DNA from 3 places in the Neobacillus oceani genome. Region 3 is predicted to be linked to each of the others. Evidence: riboswitches for the same ligand, from Rfam matches in the RefSeq annotation. Region 3 holds a riboswitch; each other region holds the start of a gene.
The links. Region 3 has a riboswitch for lysine ahead of V1499_RS15915 (aspartate kinase). Riboswitches for the same ligand answer to the same signal wherever they lie in the genome.

Region 1: it holds a riboswitch for lysine, as region 3 does, so the genes downstream of both, V1499_RS22345 (transporter substrate-binding domain-containing protein) here and V1499_RS15915 (aspartate kinase) in region 3, are expected to answer to the same signal.
Region 2: it holds a riboswitch for lysine, as region 3 does, so the genes downstream of both, V1499_RS20095 (amino acid permease) here and V1499_RS15915 (aspartate kinase) in region 3, are expected to answer to the same signal.

The regions. Positions count from the first base shown of each region.
Region 1 is NZ_CP143543.1:4,458,306-4,466,329, reverse strand. Features, by position in the region: gene V1499_RS22380 (spore germination protein) at 1-230, shown strand, start outside; gene V1499_RS22375 (spore germination protein) at 258-500, shown strand; gene V1499_RS22370 (Hsp20/alpha crystallin family protein) at 513-980, shown strand; gene V1499_RS22365 (Hsp20/alpha crystallin family protein) at 1,027-1,482, shown strand; gene V1499_RS22360 (hypothetical protein) at 1,511-2,020, shown strand; gene V1499_RS22355 (sucrose-specific PTS transporter subunit IIBC) at 2,279-3,685, shown strand; gene V1499_RS22350 (glycoside hydrolase family 32 protein) at 3,777-5,243, shown strand; lysine riboswitch at 5,443-5,624, shown strand; gene V1499_RS22345 (transporter substrate-binding domain-containing protein) at 5,731-6,576, shown strand; gene V1499_RS22340 (amino acid ABC transporter permease) at 6,649-7,383, shown strand; gene V1499_RS22335 (amino acid ABC transporter ATP-binding protein) at 7,408-8,024, shown strand, end outside.
Region 2 is NZ_CP143543.1:3,948,496-3,956,519, forward strand. Features, by position in the region: gene V1499_RS20065 (hypothetical protein) at 1-49, opposite strand, end outside; gene V1499_RS20070 (hypothetical protein) at 245-379, shown strand; gene V1499_RS20075 (hypothetical protein) at 523-900, opposite strand; gene V1499_RS20080 (amino acid ABC transporter ATP-binding protein) at 1,377-2,117, opposite strand; gene V1499_RS20085 (amino acid ABC transporter permease) at 2,217-2,915, opposite strand; gene V1499_RS20090 (amino acid ABC transporter substrate-binding protein) at 2,902-3,732, opposite strand; gene V1499_RS20095 (amino acid permease) at 4,155-5,582, opposite strand; lysine riboswitch at 5,739-5,914, opposite strand; gene V1499_RS20100 (MASE3 domain-containing protein) at 6,051-7,253, opposite strand; gene V1499_RS20105 (hypothetical protein) at 7,543-7,719, opposite strand; gene V1499_RS20110 (hypothetical protein) at 7,791-8,024, opposite strand, start outside.
Region 3 is NZ_CP143543.1:3,142,397-3,150,420, reverse strand. Features, by position in the region: gene V1499_RS15930 (electron transfer flavoprotein subunit alpha/FixB family protein) at 1-487, shown strand, start outside; gene trxA (thioredoxin) at 666-980, shown strand; gene uvrC (excinuclease ABC subunit UvrC) at 1,302-3,074, shown strand; lysine riboswitch at 3,144-3,323, shown strand; gene V1499_RS15915 (aspartate kinase) at 3,437-4,666, shown strand; gene V1499_RS15910 (YslB family protein) at 4,990-5,430, opposite strand; gene V1499_RS15905 (succinate dehydrogenase cytochrome b558 subunit) at 5,780-6,388, shown strand; gene sdhA (succinate dehydrogenase flavoprotein subunit) at 6,436-8,024, shown strand, end outside.

The sequences.
Region 1 (8,024 bases), 1.3 Mb from region 3:
TCAATATATACAGCATAAAAATAAACAATATATCCAATAATGGCTCCCTGAACATAGGTGACGCCCTTCACAATTCGCCTACCGCCAACACGAAATCGCAAGGGGTCAACTCCTCTTATGGCGATCTTTCTCCAACCACATCCGGTATGGAAAATGTATTCATCGATCCGGATGTGAACGATCAAGGGGATGTTGCAAATCCAGCAAACGTAAATGCCAACCAGTATTGATGCGTATTTTTTTGAAAGGAGTACACAATGCCTTATTTCATAAATATATTCAGCATGAAAACGAACGGAATAACGACAAACGGGAACCTTGATGTAGGGGCGGTTATTCATAATAGTCATACTGCCAACGCGAAGTACGTTGGAGCGAACATATCCCTGGGTGACTTGTCGCCAACGACATCGTTCATGGGGGCAAACAACATTGACCCCGATATAAGCGACCAGGATCAAATCGCCAATCCATCATTGCCTATAAGCAATCAATTTTAGAGGAGGACTGTTATGCTTCCTTTTCCGTTTTTTAAAGGCGGGCTGCCAAAGTGGCTGAACCAGTCATTCGTGAATAATGACATTACAAAATTTGTGGAGGACATGGTGCAAAAGTCCATTACATCCTCAATGAAGCATGTTGAAATGGCGGACATCCTGCATGCGGAGCGGGAAGAGGCCATGCAAACAAATCCAATAGAATCATTTCAGGTGACCACCTTTGAAAGCCACGACCATGTCTACGTAAGAATGTATATCAAGAATGCCGAGCAGCTTTCGAATTTAAAAATCTACCATAATACCAATCAATTGATTATTGAAGGGCTGCCTACCCCGGAATCGAGGCATGTCCTTACATTGCCATCGATGGTAAAAATGAAGGATTCGGTTTCCGAATACCGGGATAACTATCTGCAGATTAAAATGAAGAAGAGGATGGACCCGCAATTTACCGAAGTCGCAGTCCCGCCCATGGAGTAGCCTTTTCCAGGTGGACCATTCTTTTTAAAAGAAGGGGGACATACGGATGGATATGGATAAAATTAAACAATGGATCGAAATGACCCAGCAGTATCAAAACGGGCGGTTTTGGGAGATGGTGTTTGAAGACAATCCCCCGGGGGATGCCTTGGAAGACCAGCCTGTACGCCAAGCAAAACAAAAACAAGGAAGTTACCCGAATACGGATATTTTCCTGACGGACAGGGATGTTATTCTATTACTCGAAATCCCGGGGGCAATAAGGGAGGACATTGCATTATCGGTTTCAGGCAGCAGGCTTACAATAAAAGGGGTTCTCCAGGCGCCGATGATTAATGGGGTCACCGTACAAACCGAACGGAAATACGGAGAGTTCCAAAGGATTATTGACCTTCCGGAGCCTACCGAAAGCAAGGACATTCATGCAAGGTTCGAAAATGGGCTCCTGATTATTACGTATCCAAGAAGGTATGTAAGGGAAGAAACCATCTTAATCCGCTGATTTTATAAAGTTGGGTGGGGGCCAGGTTATGCCTTTTAAAAAATCGGAACAGGAAAGAAAGACGGAAGGTACCGACCATCTTGAAAAAAAGCTCTTCCTTTACATCCAAAAAACAGTCAATGCGGAAATGGCGCCAATCTATCAAATGTTGAATCAGTTTGCTCGGCACATTTCGAAACTTGAGAACCGTGTTTCTGATTTGGAAAAAATGTACACTGAAAGCGGGGCGATCCATGAACGGTATCTGGAGGATTCTGCTTGCGGCGGCAAAGGAAATTCGGGGGGCGTGCCTCCTGTTATTTTTCAAGAAATCAAGGTTGATAAACTGTTCATTGAAAAATTTGACCAGGCAAACAACCTGGGGACTATTGGCATTAAAGAGCTAAGCGGCCATCTAAACATCGGAACGACATACGAAAAGGCAGGCCTTGAAGAAGCAGGAGCGGAAATGAAGGGCGAGTATGAGGAACTAAAGGAAAAGTATAAGCAAAAGATGGACGAAATGAAGGGAAAAGGGAACAAGGATGGTTCCCGATAAATGCTGATGAAGGTGCATCAGCATTTTGTTTTTGTAAGTGGCAGCAAAGGGCCAATAACCATAAAGGCTATTTTTCCCGGTTCATAAGAGCCGGGTTATTTTTTTTGCGTACATATTCTTTTGAAGAAGGATGTCCGGCGGTAACGTGAAGTAATAGCGTAATGTGAACAAAGCGGTGTCTAATCTTTAGAAGAAAGTGTTTAATTTGTCTGCTGTTGTGATATTGAATTCATAAGTAACAAAATAGGGGGGAATAAAATGTCGGAAAATCGCAAAATTGCGGAAGACCTGATTGAAGCCGTTGGTGGCAGGGAAAACATCCATTCGGTTGCCCATTGTGCAACCCGCCTGCGAATTATGGTGAACGACAAGGAAAAAATTGATCAGGAAAGAGTTGAGGAGATTGATAAAGTAAAGGGGGCCTTTTTTAATTCAGGCCAGTACCAGGTAATTTTTGGAACAGGGACAGTCAACCGCATTTATGAAGAGGTATCCCAGTTTGGGCTGGAAACAAAATCTGCTTCCGATCAGAAGAAGGATGCAATCAAGTCGGGGTCCAGGTTCCAACGGGCAATTCGGACGTTCGGCGATGTGTTTGTGCCGATTATTCCTGTCCTCGTGGCCACTGGGTTGTTTATGGGGGTCCGGGGCCTCGTCATGCAGGAAGAAATTCTCGCGCTCTTTGGCATAACACCCGACCATGTACCGCAAAATTTCCTATTATTTACGCAAATCTTGACTGATACCGCCTTTATTTTCCTTCCAGCACTTGTAGCATGGTCGACATTCAGGGTATTTGGCGGGACGCCGATTATTGGGCTTGTGTTAGGTTTGATGCTTGTCAGCCCGTCATTGCCAAATGCGTGGGGGGTAGCCGGCGGTGACGTTGAACCGCTCCAATTCTTCGGATTCATCCCTGTTGTTGGGTATCAGGGGTCGGTTTTGCCTGCTTTCATCGCGGGGATTATCGGGGCAAAGCTGGAAAGGGCGGTAAGGAAGCGTGTTCCTGAAACACTTGATCTTATTGTTACTCCATTCATCACCCTTCTCGTAATGATTTCGCTTTCATTGCTCGTTATTGGACCGATTTTCCACACCGTTGAACAAGGTATTTTATCAGTGGCAACAGATGTCCTTTCCTGGCCGTTTGGAATTAGTGGCCTGCTGATAGGAGGCCTTAACCAAATTATTGTCATTACCGGGGTTCATCATGTTTTCAATATGCTTGAAATCCAGTTGCTTGCCAACTATAACAGCAATCCATATAACGCAATCGTAACTTGCTCGGTTGCGGCACAGGGCGGCGCTGCCCTTGCGGTTGGCCTCAAGACCAAAGCAGCAAAATTGAAAGCACTGGCATACCCATCCTCGCTGTCGGCTTTATTGGGAATCACTGAGCCGGCGATTTTCGGGGTTAATCTCCGTTACGGCAAGCCGTTTATCATGGGGCTCATTGGCGGCGCGGCCGGGGGATTTTTGGCGTCAATCCTTGGCTTGAAAGGTACGGGAATGGCGGTTACGGTTATCCCGGGGGCGCTCCTCTATTTAAATGGGCAAATCCTGCCGTACATCCTCGTCAACCTCGTGGCGATTGCGGTCGCTTTCGCGCTCACCTGGATGTTTGGATACTCGGATAAAGTTAAGAAGGAAATCGAACATCAGTAAGATTCACAGGAGGCAGGGCGTTACTTGCCTCCTTTTTTAAAAAGAAGGCAATGCAAAAATGGGGATGTAAATGACACAAGGAGGTTTGCTGATGACTGATAAGGAAACTCTCCTCGTCCAGAAAGCGTATGAGGAAGTTGATAAATACAAAGAGCAGGTGGATACGGACCCGTACCGGCTGAATTACCACCTTATGCCTCCGGTCGGATTGTTGAATGACCCGAACGGACTTGTCCAGTACAAGGGTACATACCATGTGTTTTACCAGTGGAACCCTTTTGATACGGCTCATGGGGCGAAATTCTGGGGGCATTATTCATCAAGGAATATGATTCACTGGCGTGAAGAGCCGATTGCCCTCGCCCCGAGTGAGTGGTATGAGCGGAATGGCTGCTATTCTGGCAGTGGGGTTGAGTGGGAAGGAAAACTGTATCTTTTTTATACCGGGAATGTCAAACTGGACGATGGGACGCGGGAGACGTATCAATGTGTGGCGGTGTCCCGGGATGGCATCCATTTTGAAAAAAAGGGCCCAATCATCAAGCTCCCGGAGGGGTATACGGCCCATTTCCGGGATCCAAAGGTTTGGTGGAAAAACGGCCGCTGGTATATGGTCATCGGTGCCCAAACCGTGAATGGGAACGGGGCCGTGGTCCTGTTTTCCTCAGATGACCTGCAAAGCTGGAGGGAATCGGGACAGATTGCGGGAGAAGGGATGAATGGCCTGGCGGACTTCGGTTATATGTGGGAGTGCCCGGACCTGATCCGTCTGGACGGGAAGGATGTTTTGCTTGTGTCGCCCCAAGGATTGGATCCAAGCGGCCACTTTTACAATAACTTGTTCCAATCGGGCTACTTTGTCGGAACACTGGATTATGAATCGGCCCAATTCAAGCATGGCCCATTTACCGAGCTTGACCGTGGGTTTGATTTCTATGCGCCGCAAACATTTGTTGATGATAAGGGGAGAACCATCCTTTACGCCTGGATGGGGATCACTGATGAGAATGAATCGTCCCACCCGACTCTACTCAACCGTTGGGTCCATGCACTGACCATCCCCCGGGAGTTAAGACTTCACGGCGATAAGGTTTATCAGCGGCCAATTTATGAGCTCTCTTTGCTGCGAAAAGAAAGAGTGGAATACCAGAATGTCGAACTTGCCGGAAAGGCAACTCAATTCAATGGGGTCGTGGGAAAATCAGTTGAATTGCTGTTAGATAGCCTTAAAGTGAAGAATGGTGGGTTCCGTATCCGGTTTAGAAGCGAGGCCGAACTATTTTACGATTCCGATAAACCGGAGATTAGCCTAATAAGGAAAAATTTTAAAACAGGCGAACCGGAAAGAAGAACATGCGCGATCTCGGACCTAACACAGCTAAGGATTTACATGGATCATTCTTCATTGGAAATCTTCGTAAACGAAGGCGAAGAAGTATTTACAGCACGTTATTTCCCCAAGATGGAGGACGAAACAATTGTCTTTTATGGAAAGGCTAGCTTCTGCCTTGTAAAGTGGGATTTGGATAGGCTGAAGATTCAGCGGTACAAATCTTAAAGATATGAATAGAATTCTATGTTTTAGGGAAGCCCTGATTGACTACATTCCCCTTCACTCCATTTAAGGCTATCTTATTTCCAAATGAATCCTCATATGGAATCAGGATATAGGCTTTTAGGCAGAAATTAGGTTGACAGATTTGTCGGAATGTTATAGTCTAATTTGTATATAATTTAATAGAACCACCTCACTTTCACAGTGGGGTAGAGGCGCGGTATTTAACAGTCTTTAGTGGAGCCTGAGAAGCATCGAGACTAGGGAGAAGGAAATACCGCCGAAGTGGGCCATATACTCAGTATTGCCTGCTGGGCCTGCAGTGAATAATTGCAGGACTGTCTCAATGAACTGCCCGGTTTATTGAGTTGTGCTATCTCATTGGGGTAAAGAGAGGATTTGGGCGCAAACTATACATGTTGCGGCCTGAGTTTATCTCAGGCCGCTTTTTGGTGTATTCATTCATTAAAAATGAAAGGGGAAGTTAAGGGTGAAAAAAAGGGGTACATTATTTCTGGCAGTATTGCTTACCGCAATCCTCGTATTGGCCGGTTGCGGAGGTACAGACAGTTCAAAATCGGGTTCGAATGGCAAGGAAGAAAAGGATACTTTCAAAGTAGGGCTTGAGGCCGGCTACGCGCCTTTTAACTGGTCGCAAAAAGACGATTCAAATGGAGCTGTCAAAATTTCTGGATCATCTGAATACGCTGGCGGCTATGATGTGGAAATTGCCAAGAGAATCGCCGATGGCCTCGGCAAGGAACTGGTCATTGTCAAAACAGAATGGGATGGCCTTGTACCGGCATTGACTTCCGGCAAAATCGATGCGATTATCGCAGGGATGTCACCAACGGAAGAACGTAAAAAAACAATCGACTTTTCGGATAACTACTATAAATCGAATCTCGTAATGGTTGTGAAAAAAGGAAGCAAGTATGAAGGAGCGAAATCAATTAACGATTTCAAAGGTGCGAAGGTAACCGCGCAGCTGAATACATTCCATTACTCCGTCATTGACCAGATCGAAGGCGTCAAGAAAGCGACAGCGATGGATAACTTCCCGGCAATGAGGGTCGCACTTCAATCGGGCATCATTGATGGATACGTTTCCGAGCGCCCTGAAGCGGTGAGTGCTTCAGCCGCGAACGAAAACTTTGTGATGGTCGAATTCGAGGATGGATTCAAAACATCCGAGGATGACACGGCGATTGCTGTCGGACTTAAAAAGGGAAGCGGTCTAACGGACAAAATCAATGAAATCCTGAGCGGCATTTCCGAAGAAGAACAAACAAGCATCATGGATGAAGCAATCAAGAACCAGCCGGCGGCAGAATAAAGATAGATTTCGGTGGAAACCGGCTGTGTCTTGTATACAGCCGGTTTCATGATGATATGGAGGAGGAGAGGCATGAGCATTGAATGGATTGTAAAAATCGTATCGGAAAACTGGGAGATGTTCCTCCGCGGGGCGGGCACGACGTTATGGATCGCACTCATTGGAACAATTGCCGGGGCTGTTATCGGCTTGATTGCCGGCATCATCCGGACGATTCCTGTTCCAGAACGGGGACTTAAAAAAATTGTATTGGCAATCGTTAATTTTCTTTTATCAGCATATATTGAATTTTTCCGCGGTACGCCAATGATTGTCCAGGCAATGGTCATTTATTACGGCTCCGCATTAGCATTTGACATTAATATGAATGTAATGATGGCAGCACTTATTGTTGTTTCGATTAATACAGGGGCCTATATGGCCGAAATTGTCCGCGGCGGGATCATTTCGATTGATAAGGGCCAGTTCGAGGCTGCCCAGGCTATTGGGATGAACCATATCCAGACGATGGTCAACGTCGTTTTGCCGCAGGTTGTCCGAAACATTTTGCCTGCAACAGGGAACCAATTTGTAATCAATATTAAGGATACATCCGTCCTTAACGTTATCTCGGTATCGGAATTGTACTTCCTGACAAAATCGGTAGCGGGCAACAATTTCCGTTATTTCGAGTCATTCTTTGTGGCGTGTGTCCTTTATTTTATCATGACCTTTGCTGTAACGAAAATCCTTCGTTATTTTGAAAAGAAAATTGAAGGGCCGGATAGCTACACGGTTGTCGGCGAGGATATCCAGCCTGCAAGATAATAACTGCAGAAAGGAGGAGAACGTATGGAAAAAGTTATTGATATCCAGCATTTAAATAAGTCCTTTGGAAACCATGAAGTGTTAAAGGACATTAATTTTTCAGTCAATAAAGGGGAAGTCGTGAGTATTATCGGTTCATCCGGATCCGGCAAGTCGACGCTCCTTCGCTGTGTAAACCTATTGGAAATGCCGAGCGGCGGCCAAATCATTTACAAAGGCGAAAACATTCTTGATGACAAGCATGACCTGTTCCTTTACAGAAGGAAGCTAGGCATGGTGTTCCAGCAGTTCAATTTGTTCAACAACCACAACGTCCTCGGAAACTGTGTGGTCGGGCAAGTAAAGGTGCTTAAGCGCTCAAAGGAAGAAGCAGAAAAAGTCGCCATGAACTATTTAAAAGTGGTCGGCATGGATAAATACATTAATGCCAAACCACATCAATTGTCCGGTGGGCAAAAGCAGAGGGTAGCGATTGCAAGGGCCTTGTCAATGGAACCGGATGTCATGCTGTTCGACGAGCCAACTTCCGCGCTTGACCCTGAAATGGTCGGCGAAGTTCTAAAAGTTATGAAAGACCTTGCAGAATCAGGGTTGACGATGCTGATTGTTACACACGAAATGGAATTTGCCCGTGAAGTTTC
Region 2 (8,024 bases), 810 kb from region 3:
GACTGTACAGGTAAATCGTTTCTATCGGGATGCCATTAATCGTTTCCATTCAATCACCCCCGTTTAGTGTCTTCCCTTTTATTTTACAGTAAGGTATACGGCGATTGACAGGTAAAGTTTCAATTTCTGCAATAATTGTAAAAATTTTTATACTATTTGGTAAAGCTCTATGCCGTTTGCCCTATTCCCAAATAGGGTATAGGGAATTTAACGCAACGAATACATTCAAGGGGAGTGCAACGCGATGGAACCTATCGACCATTTGGCATGGGTCGTGCCAACAGTACTGAGCATCTCCTTCGTCGCTTCATTAATAGCGGTTTCGAAAAAGCCGACTTACCTGACCGACAAACTCAAAAGGCGGAATTACCATAAGTAAACCTGGCATTTTTCTAACGAAAGGCTGTCTATTTCTTAAAACGAGTATATTGGCAATCTATCATGTTATTCAAAAAAGCTTGAGGATACCTCAAGCTTTTTTAGTAAAACTGCCTTTCCCGACAGAACTTCTTTTTAAAATATCTATTCCAGATCCTTCGCGAACTCAAATTTCGTATCAATATCCCAATAACCGATTACAATGTTTCCTTTAAATAAATAAAAGGCATGCTCCACCTTTTCCTCTTCATTTTCAAAAATCAGGAATCCGTAAGGCAGGTAATCGTAGGTGAATCCCGTTTTGCGCAGAAACCTCCTCGGGCTGTCATTGATCCGGTCAATGATTTCCTCGATTGCTGCTTTATTTGTAATAATCGCAACCGTTTTATCCATTTTTGTAATCGTCAGTTTATCATAATCTCCATCTATGATGTTGTAATGGTACGCCGCAATGACCATTATCAAGAAAATGCTCGCTAGAAAAGCAATAATGGTAAGCGAAAGCTTCTTCCACCTCACCACCTAGCCCCACCTTTCTATCCTTTTTTCTACTATTTTATCACCGTTTTCCTTTAATTTAGGAAAAACATTGAAAAATTACCAGGTTTAGAAGTTGGGAAATATTTTCGGAATATTGAGATAAAGGAAAATCAACATAAAAACAGGGCGAATAAATGAAAAAATGCGGTGAATTCTTTAAGAAATGGGGTGAATAAATCAAGAAGAAGCCAAGCCAACATCGTTACAGACGTTTTTTTGCAAAAAAACCCCAGCGTGGGGTACCATTCATAGTCATCTTCTTTAAATTCTAGCATCTGTCGTTATCTTTGGATGTGGACATCGCCCAAATCAAAAGGATAATGCCAAAACATCCAAAAACCGCACAAAAAACAGCCCGATTGCAACAATCGGACTGTTATTAGTAAACTTCTCCGGAATCGAGGAGCCCGGCTGGGACAAAAACTCCGCATAAATACGCATGGCACCTACTAACCCACTTATTCCGGCCGAATAAGGTTGAGGAATTGCCTCGTTCGTTCGTGTTTTGGGTTGATGAAGAAGTTTTCGGGGTGGCCGCGCTCGACGACGACGCCTTTGTCCATGAAGATGACTTCGTTGGCGGCTTCGCGTGCGAAACGCATCTCGTGGGTGACGACGACCATGGTCATCCCTTCGTTCGCCAAATCCTTCATAACCTTCAACACTTCCCCAACCAGTTCGGGATCCAATGCGGATGTCGGCTCGTCGAACAACATAACCGCGGGCTCCATTGCAAGCGCCCGGGCAATGCCGACCCGCTGTTGCTGCCCGCCGGAAAGCTGGTGCGGGTAATAATCAAGCTTATCGCCAAGGCCAACCTTCTGCAGAAGCATCGCCGCTTTTTGCCTGGCGTTCTCCCTGTTTTCTCCTTTGACGGTAACCGGCCCTTCCATCACATTCCCGAGCGCCGTCATATGCGGGAAAAGATTGTAGCTTTGGAACACCATCCCGGTCAGGCGCCTGAACGAAGCGATATCCTTCTTCGGCACGCCACCCGAGAAATCAAGCGTTTGCCCGGCGATCGAAATTCTTCCCTTTGTCGGCGTCTCAAGAACATTGAGGCAGCGGAGAAGTGTTGTTTTACCCGAACCGGACGGGCCGATGACAACGACGACCTTCCCCTTCTCGACTTCCAGGTCAATACCCTTCAAAACCTCCAGCTCGCCGAACTGCTTATATAAACCATTAATCGAAATCATCGGCGCCCCGGACCCGGCACCGCCATCGGAAATAACACCGGAACCTTGAAGGCCAACCGATCCATTCACAGTACTCATCTAACAGTCCCCCCTTCCCATCTATTTAACATACCGGTCAAACCTTGCTTCCAGCTTGCCCTGGAAGATGGAAAGGATGAAACAGACAACCCAGTAAAGCAGGGCTGCTTCCAGGTAAAGCAGCAAAAACTCATAGTTCGTCGACGCAATCTCCTGCGCGCGGCGGAACATTTCAGTCACTAGAATCATCGCCGCAAGCGACGTGTCTTTTACAAGGCTGATGAACGAGTTCGACAATGGCGGAACCGATACCCTCGCCGCCTGTGGCAAAATGACTCTCTTCAAAAGCTGCGGATAGGTCATCCCGATCGAATAACCCGCTTCCCACTGCCCCATTGGAATCGACAGGATCGCAGCGCGGATGATTTCCGAAGCATACGCTCCAACACTAAGCGAAAAACCGATAACCGCCGCCGGGAACGGATCGATAACGATTCCGACAGTCGGCAGCCCGTAAAACAGGATGAACAACTGTACCAAAAGCGGCGTGCCGCGAATCGCGGATACATAGAAACGCGCGATGCCCCGGAGCACCTTCACTTGGGAAATCCGCGCGAGCGCCGTTAAAATGGCCAAAATCAGCCCCAACGCGAAAGAAATTAGCGTCAAAGGAATGGTATTGGCAATAAGTCCTTCCAGCAAAGGCTGGAAAGAGTTTTTCGCAATTGTCACTAACCTGTCCATCCGGGCAGGGTCTGTGAAAATACTACTTAAGTACATTCTCACCAAACCATTTCTTTGAGATTTCGTCGTACGTACCGTCGTCAATCATTTCTTTAAGAGCCTTGTTCACTTCATCCACAAGTGTCTGGCTGTCCTTGCGGAACATGAGTCCGCTCTTTGAAACATCGCTTTCCGTCGCAACGACTTTTACTTTCGCCTCAGGACGGTTCTTTTTAAAATCAAGGAACGCAATCTTGTCATTGATCGTCACATCAACCCGCTTCGAGTTCAAAAGCTCGACCGCCTGGTTAAAGCCCTCAACGCCAACAATTTCCGCACCGTATTTCCTAGCGATGTCGGCATAATTACTTGTCATCGACTGAGCAGACTTAAGCCCCTTAATATCCTCAAACTTGGTCACTTTGTCATTGTCTTCACGCGTAATCAGGACGGCCGCGGAAGTAATGTAAGGCTCGGAGAACAAGTACTTCTCCTGGCGGTCCGGACGGATACCGACCTGGTTGGCAATCATGTCAAAACGCTTCGCATCAAGCCCAGCGAAAATCGCATCCCACTGCGTTTCAAGGAATTCAACCTCCACGCCAAGCCGCTTTCCGACCTCCTCGGCAATTTCAACGTCAAAGCCAGTCAGCTTGCCCTTATCATCGTGGAACGTAAACGGAGGGTATGTACCTTCCGTACCGACAACAAGTTTGCCTTCATCCTTCACCTTGGAAAGAACATCATTCCCGCCAGTCTTCTTTTCTTCATTATTCGTATTGTTATTAGCATTATTTTTGTCGTTCGTACCACACGCAGCAACCACCAGCACAAGGCTTAGCATGAGTGCAAACAGAATCGATAACTTCTTCAACATTAATACCCCCTAATTCTTATTGGTTTGGTCAACATTAAACATCATAGTACAGGAACGCCAGCCATGTCAAAGATTAATTTCTGTATATTTTACCCTGCCTTTTGCAGATTAATCGTTTTCTTGAGGGATATGTTGGAAAGCTATCCGAATTCTTTCTAAAGACGCCTTTTGGAAAATTGGCCACCCGGGCCAAGCAGGCAGAATGTTTATGTAAATCTTCTCCCCACCTCTGTTTTTTCCTTTACTATAAATATTTTAAAAAACCGCCTGGGAACCCCCAAGCGGTTTAAGTTGTTTCTATAAATCTTTTTGCGGCACAGGATAGGATCTTACCTCGCCCAGGTATTGATCAATGCGCTTGGATAAGCCCATCTTTCAATGGAACTTGAGAAGTTAAAGCTAACTTTTGTTGATTACCCTTAAACCGCAGGTCTCTTTTTAACAGACCTGTTTCCAGCATTCGCCCTCCAGAGCGGCCCGTAAAAGAAAATTCCGCTTGCAATGAGTAGCATCCCAAAGGTGAATGTTTTCAGGTCGGCTGTCCCGCCAATGATGACCCAAGTAGAATAAATCGTCGACATCGCAGCAATGATTCCATCGGTCGCACGCGATTTGTCACCTAGGTATGTTTCCCCAGTCACAACTAGCTTAAGCTGGTATAGTGAAGCGATGAAGTAAGGAACGAGATACGACAGGGTCGCAATGAAAATAACAAAACCGAACGCCTTCGAAATGGAGTTCGAAATCGTCGAGAAAATGAACAGCTGACCAAGTCCGTTTGTAATGATCATCGAACGGACTGGAATACCTTTTTTATTTTCCTTTAGGAACCACGGCAGGAAAAGCCCTTGCTTTGCAGCCTGGAACGGGATTTCCGCACTCAGCATTACCCAGCCAAGCGTCGAGCCGACTAGGCTGATCAAGCCAATTGCGGCGAGCGCCTGGCCACCAGCCGGTCCGAGCACCTTGGTAATCGCGTCGATAAGCGGCTTGTCGGAAGCAATGAGTTCTCCCTGGCTGAGCATGCCCATAACAAGGATGGAGATACCGATGTAAAGCGCGAGTGCGATGAGCAAGCCCAGGATGGAAGCCCGTTTTACATCGATTTGTTTTTTCGCCCTTGATGAAAAGACAACAGCGGATTCAACGCCGATGAATGCCCAAAGTGTTGACAGGGCGGCTGAATTCACCTGGCCAAGCAAACCGATCGTCTGTCCGCTACCGTCGACCCGTGGAGCGGTGAGCGGCAAGATGTTTGTTTTACTGAATGCGAATAAACCAACAATAATGAATAGAATAAAACCAATAACCTTCGCAGCGGTGGCAGCGAAATTCAGCTTTCCGGCGTTCTCAATTCCGCGAAGGATGATGGCATGGGTAGACCAAAGCATCACCGTGCAGACGATAAACGTCATACCGTTGCCGACCTTTACGGTTAATCCGCCAATCGAAAACCATTCCGCCTGGCTCGTCAAAATCGGGAAGAACGTTGACAGGTAGCCCGCGAACGTCGTAATAATCGCAATATTCCCGGCAAGGTTCCCAATCCAGTAGCCCCAAGTCGCCATGAAGCCTGACAGCGTCGAAGCCTGAGTGCCCGGCCTGAACAATTCCTTCGCATATATTTGCGGCCCACCCTTTAGCTCCGGCTTCCGAATCGCTAGGTTTCCGAACACAAGGACCGTCATCATGACCCCGAATCCGGTCAACCCCCACGCCATCATCACGCCTGCCGGACTTGCCGCCTCAGATAGCGAGCGCGGCAGCATGAAAATGCCGGATCCAACCATATTTCCAACGACAAGTGCCGTCAATATCCATAAACCAAGTTTCCCTTGTTTATTCATCTATGATGTCTCCTCTCTTCGTTGTTGAAAGTGAAGCATTGCGCCATCCCCTCCTCCACTTTTCTGAAAGGTGGCGGAGTAAACGGAAGCATCTGCTTCAAAAACAGGCAGAAAAAAACACCCCTGATACGGAGTGTATTTGTGCCGCATCAGACAAAACGGGATAGTTCACCATAGTTTCCCATGGCAGTCCTGCACCTATTCGGATACAGTCCCAGCTGACGCAGTCAGTGACCTGCGGCGCTTCGGCGGTCATTCCTTTCATCCGGCCTCCCCGGGGTGCCTGCCCCTCTTCCGAATTACTCCTAATACCCGCGACCTCTACCTCATCTCGCTGATGAGGAATCTATATATTTGAATTATGTGATGTTTTTTTAGCCTTACCTAGGATAAAGCCTCGCAGGGGGTTTGTCAACCTGTTCCGCGCAACGCCCAGCCCGGGTGGCCAATTTTCCACAAAGCCGTCAATCATAGTGTTTTCAAGGCTTTCCCTTTCCTGGCAACTGCCGATTGTGGCCTCTCGCGGGCTCCATAATGGACGAAATTGGAAACATCGACGGCGGTGCCCGCAATTTCCTCGACCTTCCCGCCTTTTACGATTGGTACGAGGGAAATGGCGAAATGGCTTTTTTTAATATTGGCCAGAAATGTCTGTTTGGCGCCGGTTTCCCAGCATTCGTGGCAGTAGTCGAGTGCATCGCCTTCCATTGGAGGCATCAGGTCTTCAACGTCGGTGCCAGTGATTGCGGACGGCTTGAGCCCATTCTCGCGGAGCAGGCCGCCTTCCATATAAGTAAACATGAAGCGCCCTTCTTTTTTCATAATCGAGAAAAGGGCCCCTGGGATTTGCTTTACAACGGTATTTTCATCTGGCACAGGTTCCTTTTTCTTCAGAAGCAGGAAAACGCCTTTCAGGATGAAATAATAACCGAGCACCTTGAAAATGTGGCCTGTAAAATTATCGAGGTCGAATACACTTTGGTAGACGGTGAAGATCATCTCCGACAGGAACAGAAGTGTAAAGGCGAGCGCGAGATTTAGGTGTGTGGTGCATTTTTCAAGATAATAATGGTGCAGGCAGACGACGAGTGACAGAAAATGCAGGAAGCTGATGAAGTACTCAAGGCCATTTTTAAGAGGAGTGGTCCCTTGCCCTTCGACAACAAGGACGGGAAGGCTCTTTTCAAAGATGAAAACAATTGCCATGATTGCAAGTCCGAGCATGATTGCGGCGCTGAGAACCGGCTTCCGCAAATCCCGTCTCACCAGCTTGTCCGGCATCAGCATCACTACCAGCATCAGGATAGCCTCGACCATCCGCGCAACAATCCAGAAACCAGTTGCTTTCGCCACGGAGCTCTCGGTTAGGAAGTAGGGCATACCTTTAAAGGTCACCGTGTGGAGGAGATCAACCATTCCCACTGTGGAAAAAATGAAAAGAATGAGCAGCAGCCTTACAGAGCGATTCCGGTCTAACACTCTCCAGCTGTACAAGACAATTACGAACGAAATCATAATACTGAAAAACTCAAGCAGTGCGTGGAACGATACATAGTTCACCGGGTTGTAAACCTGGACTAGCTGCGGGTGGAAAACATGGATTCCCATAAGAGTGATGATCGCCCCGGCCACCCATGCAAGAAAACGTCCTTCCGTCATCGTGTTCCTCACCTGACTCCCCCCTTCCAAGCCAATTTTCTCCATTATAAAATCAATACAGGTGCTTTGGCGGTGGTGAATATAGCAGATTTATGAAAATTTATGCAACACTTTGTGGCTTGGCGACATGCGGGGAAGGGGATGGGGCTCTTTGGGCCGAGCCTGGCCCTGATTACTATGGGTGCGGACTCTCTCGTACCGAAAAGCCGGCTTAATCTTAGGCGCAATCGGTTTCCAAAAAGCTGTCTGAATGACTGGCGCCTTCGGACACAGGAATACCGACGCCTTGTTCCTCTGCAAATCACTCCCCAAGCACCCCACGGATTCCGTCAATCAGCTCGTACTTCTGCTCCTCGGTATGAATGGCGGTATGGCCGAATTTCGGCATCGACAAGTACATGCCGTCACCAACCTCTTGGACGGCAAATAGGTACATTTGTCCCTTTCTCAAAAGTTCGTCATTTTCGAATTTCAGCAAATAAAGCTTGCCGCCTTCCTTGAAATACCCGCCGTTCTGGATGACTGTAATACCGCCAAGCAGGGCTCCCTTTATATTTTTTGCGTGACACGCACCTCAAAAAAAGTGGCGGGATTTCCCGCATGGGAACCGCGGCCTTTTTCCTCAAGGACCTCACCAATGAATATCCGGTCAACTCCTTCAACAAGCGTTTTCGTATCCGAAAAATCTTTTTCGAACTCGTACGTTCTGTTGACTGTTTCCGCCGAACTTTTAAAATCGAGCAGCATCGTATACTGTTTTACATAAAAAAGGCCAGCAGCCAC
Region 3 (8,024 bases):
GAAGAATGACGCGGCAACCGGAACAGTGGCGGCTGTCACAGTGGAAATCAAGGATTTGCGGACTATCGTAAAAGAAGTTGTCCGAAAGGCAAGTGAGGGAGTCGACCTTTCTGAAGCGAAGGTTGTTATCGCTGGGGGACGCGGCGTAAAAAGTGCTGAAGGATTTAAACCGCTGAATGAGCTGGCGAATGTCCTGGGCGGCGCGGTTGGAGCTTCACGGGGCGCATGTGACGCGGACTATTGCGACTATTCGCTCCAGATTGGCCAGACAGGCAAGGTCGTCACACCGGACCTTTATATTGCCTGTGGCATTTCAGGGGCAATCCAGCATTTGGCCGGCATGTCGAACTCGAAGGTAATTGTGGCCATCAACAAGGACCCGGAAGCAAATATTTTCAAAATTGCCGATTATGGGATTGTCGGCGACTTGTTCGAGGTCGTTCCTCTTTTGACCGAGGAATTTAAAAAGCTGAAAATCCATTCCTAAGCGTGGGCTTGAAAAAGGGCGGATCCAATCCGCTCTTTTTTCTTTAAACAGCCACACGACACGGGAATAGCCTAGGCGTGGCCAGGGCAGGATAAAGCAGAAACATATTATTAGCGTGCCCCCCTGAATGGTGGTATACTTTCGTTAGATTTCAGTATCAATTTAGGAGGCTATTTTTATGGCAATTTCAAATGTAACAGACCAGAATTTCGCTGGTGAAATCGGTTCAGGCCTTGTTCTTGTAGATTTTTGGGCGCCTTGGTGCGGGCCTTGCAAAATGATTGCTCCAGTTCTTGAGGAAGTCGATTCCGAAATGGGCGACAAAGTGAAAATCGTTAAGCTGGATGTTGACGAAAACCCTGAAACATCCGCAAAATACGGCGTAATGAGCATCCCAACTTTGCTCGTATTCAAAGACGGCGAACAGGTTGACAAAGTTGTTGGCTACCAGCCAAAGGAAAACCTTGTAAGCCTTCTCGAAAACCATCTGTAAAATCCATCCCCTGGCCAATCATGGCCGGGGGTTTTTTTGCAAAAAATACAGCTTTACCGGGTTCGAATTTAGAATCTCCGAGTTCCAAACTTTCATGGAAAATAGTCACCCACAATGTATTTTTGTACGATTCAGGGATATATGAAGATGAAGCGATCCTGTAGACGGTAAAAGTGGCCGAGGATTCATTGAGCAGGGGGTAGACATCCATGGTAAAATTGAAAAAGTGGGGGAGTACCATTCAAACCCCTGTTTGAGCCGGTTTACAGTGATTTCACCTTATATAGATTGAAAAAGCAATAAAAGGGGGTGGACAACTTTATGAATGAAATTATTAAGCAAAAACTCGCCCTGCTGCCAGACCAGCCTGGATGTTATTTAATGAAGGACAGGCAAGGGACGATTATCTATGTTGGTAAGGCGAAGGTGTTGAAAAATAGGGTTCGTTCCTATTTCTCCGGGTCGCATGACGCGAAGACACAGCGGCTGGTCGGGGAAATCGAAGACTTTGAATACATTGTCACCTCTTCGAATATTGAGGCGCTCATCCTTGAACTGAATTTGATCAAGAAACACGATCCCAAATACAATATCATGCTCAAGGACGACAAGACGTATCCTTTCATCAAGCTGACAGCAGAGCGCCATCCGAAACTGATCATTACGAGGAAAGTAAAGCGTGACAAAGGGAAGTATTTCGGCCCCTACCCAAACGTCCAGGCGGCGAATGAAACGAAAAAGCTGCTTGATAGGATTTACCCGCTCAGGAAGTGCGCGACGCTTCCCGACCGCGTCTGCCTTTATTATCACCTCGGGCAGTGCTTGGCACCATGCGTAAAGCAGGTGCCGGAATCGGAGTACAAACAGATGACCGATGAGATTACAAGGTTCCTGAATGGCGGCTACAAGGAAATCAAAAAAGAACTTACCGAGAAAATGACGCAGGCCGCGGAGCAGCTTGATTTCGAGCGGGCGAAGGAGTTCAGGGACAAGATTGCTCATATCGAAGCGACGATGGAAAAACAGAAAATGACGACGACCGATTTTACCGATCGCGACGTTTTTGGGTATGCTGTCGACAAGGGCTGGATGTGTGTCCAGGTGTTTTTTGTGCGGCAAGGAAAGCTCATTGAGCGCGATGTTTCCCTTTTCCCTGTTTACGGCGAGCCAGAGGAAGAAATGCTGACTTTCCTTGGACAGTTTTACTCGAAGGCAAACCACATCAAGCCACGGGAAGTCCTTATCCAGGACAGCGTGGACTGCCAGACGGCGGAGCAGCTGCTGGAAGTAAAGGTGCTCCAGCCGCAGCGCGGACCAAAAAAGGACCTCGTCAAACTGGCCGTAAAAAATGCACAGATTGCCCTCAATGAAAAGTTTTCGCTTATTGAACGGGATGAAAACCGAACCATCAAGGCTGTCGACAATCTTGGCGCGCTGCTCGGCATCCATACCCCGAACCGGATCGAGGCGTTCGACAACTCGAACATTCAGGGAACCGACCCGGTATCGGCGATGGTCGTGTTCATGGACGGAAAGCCCTATAAAAAGGAATACCGAAAATACAAAATCAAATCGGTTAAAGGCCCGGATGATTATGAATCGATGCGGGAAGTGGCGCGAAGAAGATACTCCCGCGCCTTGAAGGAAGGCCTTCCGCTTCCGGACATGATTATCATCGATGGCGGGAAGGGACATGTCGAGGCAGTAAGAGACGTCCTTGAGAACGAACTCGGGCTAGATATTCCACTTGCCGGCCTCGTAAAGGATGAAAAGCACAAAACATCCCAGCTTCTGTACGGTAATCCGCTTGAAATCGTTCCATTGCCGCGCAACAGCCAGGAGTTTTACCTGCTGCAGCGGATCCAGGATGAGGTCCATAGGTTTGCGATCACCTTCCATAGGCAGCTTCGCGGAAAGAGCGCCTTCCAATCAATATTGGATTCAATTCCGGGGATTGGTGAAAAGCGGAAGAAGCTCCTTCTTAAAAATTTTGGTTCGGTGAAAAAAGTGAAGGAAGCTACTCCGGAGGAAATCACACGCATCGGTATACCAGGGCCTATCGCCGAAGAACTTTTGAAAAAATTGAACTCTTAGGGTTGGCGAATAAAAAACGGCTGTGCTATAATGATGGATAATTTCATATACTATCACTTTGAATTCTAAAGTGAAGGTAGAGGCGCGGGCTTCAAGAGTAAAAATCCGGAGAAGAATGGATTCCGTGAAGGATTTTGAAAGGGGAGACCGCCGAAGCGGCGAATGGATCCATTCCGGACGCTTGCTGGTCCTGCATTGAATAAGTGCAGGATTGTCAGGGTTTACTAATCCTGGAGGGCTATCTCACATAGATGCGTAGAATATTTTCACGTATCCGGGCAATGAGATATCTCTCATTGCCCTTTTTGTTTGTGCAGATACTTACTTAAAAAGGAAACCAGCAAAGGAAAGTAGGGGAAACAGTGGCGATTATTGTACAGAAATTCGGCGGCACCTCGGTTGGGACGCCGGAACGGATCATGAATGTAGCAAGGCGTGTAATCGAAGAATCCGAACTAGGTAACAGTGTAACGGTCGTCGTTTCGGCGATGGGAAAAACAACGGATGAACTTGTGGGGCTTGCGAAGCAAATTACCCCATCCCCTTCAAAACGGGAAATGGACATGCTCCTTACAACCGGCGAACAGGTAACCATCTCGCTCCTTGCAATGGCCCTGAACGCTCTCGGCAAGGAGGCCGTTTCTTTTACAGGCTGGCAGGCCGGGATAAAGACTGAAGATGTTCACGGCAACGCCCGAATTATGGATGTCGAACCACAACGGGTGCTGAATGTTCTTGAGGAAGGAAAAGTGGCGATTGTCGCTGGTTTCCAGGGAATTACGGGCCAAGGGGAAATTACGACACTTGGACGCGGCGGTTCGGATACGACAGCCGTTGCCCTTGCAGCGGCCCTTAAAGCAAGCCGCTGCGATATTTATACGGATGTTACCGGAGTATTCACGACAGACCCTAGGATTGTGAAAAGCGCGAGAAAGCTGCTCTCCATTTCCTATGACGAGATGCTTGAGCTTGCCAATCTTGGCGCAGGCGTCCTGCATCCAAGGGCGGTCGAATTTGCAAAGAATTACGGCATTCCGCTTGTAGTGCGGTCTAGCATGGTGAAAGAAGAAGGGACAATGATCGAGGAGGAAGTATCCATGGAAGAAAATTTAATTGTTCGCGGAGTCGCATTTGAAGATCAAATTACACGGGTTTCGGTAATGGGGCTGGCTGAATCGCTGAACGGCCTGCCAGCAATCTTTGCTTCGCTAGCCAAAAATGGCATTAACGTAGATATCATCATTCAAAATATTACTGGTGACGGAACGGCCAACCTTTCTTTCTCCATCAAAACGGAAGATCTTGAGAAAACGATTGAAGTCCTTGAAGCAAGCCGAAAAGCTTTGGGCTATGGGAAAATTGAAACGGAAACAGGCCTCTCGAAAGTTTCGATCGTCGGCTCGGGGATGGTATCGAATCCGGGCGTCGCAGCGCAAATGTTTGGAGTTTTGGCGGATAAAGGCATCCGGATAAAAATGGTCAGCACATCGGAAATCAAGGTTTCCGCTGTAATTGAAGATACATTCATGGTTCCCGCGGTTGAAGCGCTCCATGATGCGTTTGCCCTTTCAGGCACCGGAATCCATGCGTAGAATTCAATGGAAAAAGCCCCCTTTTCATACGTGAAGGGGGCTTTTAAAAGATATGAACGTATGAAAATTTGTCTAGCTCCAGCGCCCAGCGCCTAGTGTACTTCGGTCCCCTCGCTACGATAAGTCAACATCGATTCGCATCCGCTCATCGTGTTTCCTTTATCCCACCATTAAGGGACAGTAAGCCCTAGAGGGCAACTGTCCCTAAAGGTCCGATTTGTTCAACTAACCATCAGCGGAAAAACACCGCTGATGGAAGTTTCACTTTATCTCCATCGGGGCCCTCCAGTCCATACGGCGCTTAACGGGCGATTACGCTTTTCTTACACCGGGTCCTTGCTATCCCACTTGACAGTGAAGACAGCGATTCTAGATTGTTTGACAGGATGCTCAAAGGCTTCGGCTGTTACGCCTTTTTGGAATTCAATTTGCTGGGCGAGGAATCCGGCCTCAAGCTGGAAATATGACTCCGCTTTGGAGGATACCCGGGAAGGAAGGAGGACAGCGCCCAATACGAATTCCATTTCATTTTTCGATTCTTTACGGATGTCCAAATGGCCCCATGATGCCCGGGCAAAAAAAGTTTTAACCTCATCAATTGTCTTCAACGGATATTTTCTGGCAAGCAGTTTTCCTGCCCAATAAAGGAGTTCCGGGGCTTGCTTGCCAAGAAGTTCTGGCAAAAGGATTTCCCTGATCAATTCATAGCCAAATTTGGTCACAGTTTCAGTCGGTTGCAAATCTGAAGTGGTTTGTTCTTTCAAAAGACTCCCTCTCTTTCTATCACTCTATTATTATATACATTTTTTCTGTTTATAAGCGTAAAAATATTAACAATCCAACATTTTTTGGGCGGCCAAGCCTGTTTTATTTTACCCAACAAAGGCGCGCTGCAAGGGTTTTTGTCACAATCTTTTAACGTTATATCAGTATATTTCTAACATTTCGTAAATAGAAGAAATAATGTATCCGTTTCCTTGACGCTCTCTTCCAGTGGCGGTAAAATGAACATGTCACAGGGATGTAACTAAAGGTTCATAACTTTTTCACAATGATGATAGGTTTATATTCTCAGAGGGGAGCCTTCATCGCACTAACTTAGGGGGTATGATTATGGCGGGTAACAGAGAGTTTTTTAACCGCAGGCTTCATTCACTGCTGGGCGTTATCCCGGTCGGGGTTTTCCTTATCCAGCACCTGTTCGTGAACTATTCTGCAACAGGAGGGCCGGAGTCATTCAACAGGGTAGCGGATTTCATGGGGAATCTTCCATTCCGTCTTGTCCTTGAAACAGTAATTATTTATCTTCCTCTGCTTTACCATGCAATTTACGGGCTTTATATCGCTTTTACTGCTGACAATAATCCTGTCAGGTATGGGTATTTCCGGAACTGGATGTTTACCCTGCAGCGTGTCACGGGGATTATTACGCTAATTTTTGTCAGCTGGCACGTTTGGGAAACAAGGGTTGCCGCTGCGTTTGGAGCCACTGTAAATTATAACATGATGGCAGACATTTTAAGCTCTCCTTTCATGGTTGTTTTCTACTTTATAGGGGTTATTTCTACTATTTTTCATTTCGCGAACGGGCTTTGGTCGTTCTTTGTCAGCTGGGGGATTACAGTGACACCACGCTCACAAAGGATTTCCACCTATTTTACGATAGGCCTCTTTTTTGCCCTTTCCTTTGTCGGGATTCGCGCCATACTAGCGTTTATGTAATCTGACGGGCCTGATAGACTTGGAATTAATTAGGGAGTGACTTTTGAATGGCAAAAGGAAAGATTATTGTTGTCGGAGGCGGGCTTGCCGGATTGATGGCGACCATCAAGGCAGCTGAAGCCGGGGCGCAGGTTGAACTGTTTTCACTTGTACCGGTAAAGCGTTCCCACTCCGTATGTGCACAGGGCGGCATTAACGGCGCCGTCAATACAAAAGGTGAAGGCGACTCCCCTTGGGAGCACTTTGACGATACGGTATACGGTGGCGACTTCCTCGCCAACCAGCCTCCTGTCAAGGCAATGTGTGAGGCTGCGCCTGGTATTATCCATTTGTTCGACCGGATGGGCGTTATGTTCAACAGGACGCCAGAAGGCCTTCTTGATTTCCGCCGCTTTGGCGGAACACAGCATCACCGTACCGCATTTGCCGGAGCCACAACCGGGCAGCAGCTTCTTTATGCGCTGGATGAACAGGTGCGCCGCTATGAAGTGTCCGGCCATGTAACAAAGTATGAAGGATGGGAATTCCTCGGAGCGGTTGTTGATGAAGAAGGGACTTGCCGCGGAATTACGGCGCAAAACCTTACTTCGATGGAAATAAAAGCGTTTCCGGCCGATGCCGTCATCATGGCGACCGGCGGGCCTGGGATCATTTTTGGAAAATCGACAAACTCGATCATCAACACCGGATCTGCCGCAGCGATTGTGTACCAGCAGGGTGCATACTATGCGAACGGCGAATTCATCCAGATTCACCCGACAGCAATTCCCGGCGATGACAAGCTCCGCCTGATGAGTGAATCCGCGCGCGGTGAAGGCGGACGTATTTGGACATACAAGGATGGGAAGCCATGGTACTTCCTTGAAGAAAAGTATCCGGCATACGGAAACCTAGTTCCAAGGGATATCGCGACACGTGAAATCTTTGATGTGTGCGTAAACCAAAAGCTCGGCATTAACGGAGAAAACATGGTCTACCTCGACCTATCCCATAAAGATCCGCATGAACTTGACATCAAGCTTGGAGGAATCATTGAAATCTATGAGAAATTCATGGGTGATGACCCTCGCAAGGTTCCTATGAAAATCTTCCCTGCGGTCCACTATTCAATGGGCGGCCTGTGGGTCGATTATGATCAAATGACAAACATTCCAGGCCTGTTCGCGGCCGGTGAATGTGATTATTCCCAGCACGGCGCGAACCGCCTCGGCGCAAACTCGCTCCTTTCCGCGGTTTTTGGAGGGATGGTTGCCGGCCCGAATGCGGTACGCTACATTAACGGCCTTGAAAAGAGCGCGGAAGCGGTTGAAAGCTCTGTCTTCGATAGCCATGTCCGTGAAGAAGAAGCGAAGTGGAATCACATCATGTCGCTAAACGGCACGGAAAACGCCTATGTCCTCCATAAGGAGCTGGGTGAGTGGATGACGGACAACGTGACGGTTGTACGCCATAACGACAAGCTGCGCCAGACGGACGAGAAAATTAAGGAACTTCTTGAAAGATATGAAAATATCGATATCAACGATACAGCAAAATGGAGCAACCAGGGAGCAGTGTTTACCCGCCAGCTTCAAAATATGCTCCAGTTGGCGCGTGTTATCACGATTGGAGCATTGAACCGTGACGAGAGCAGGGG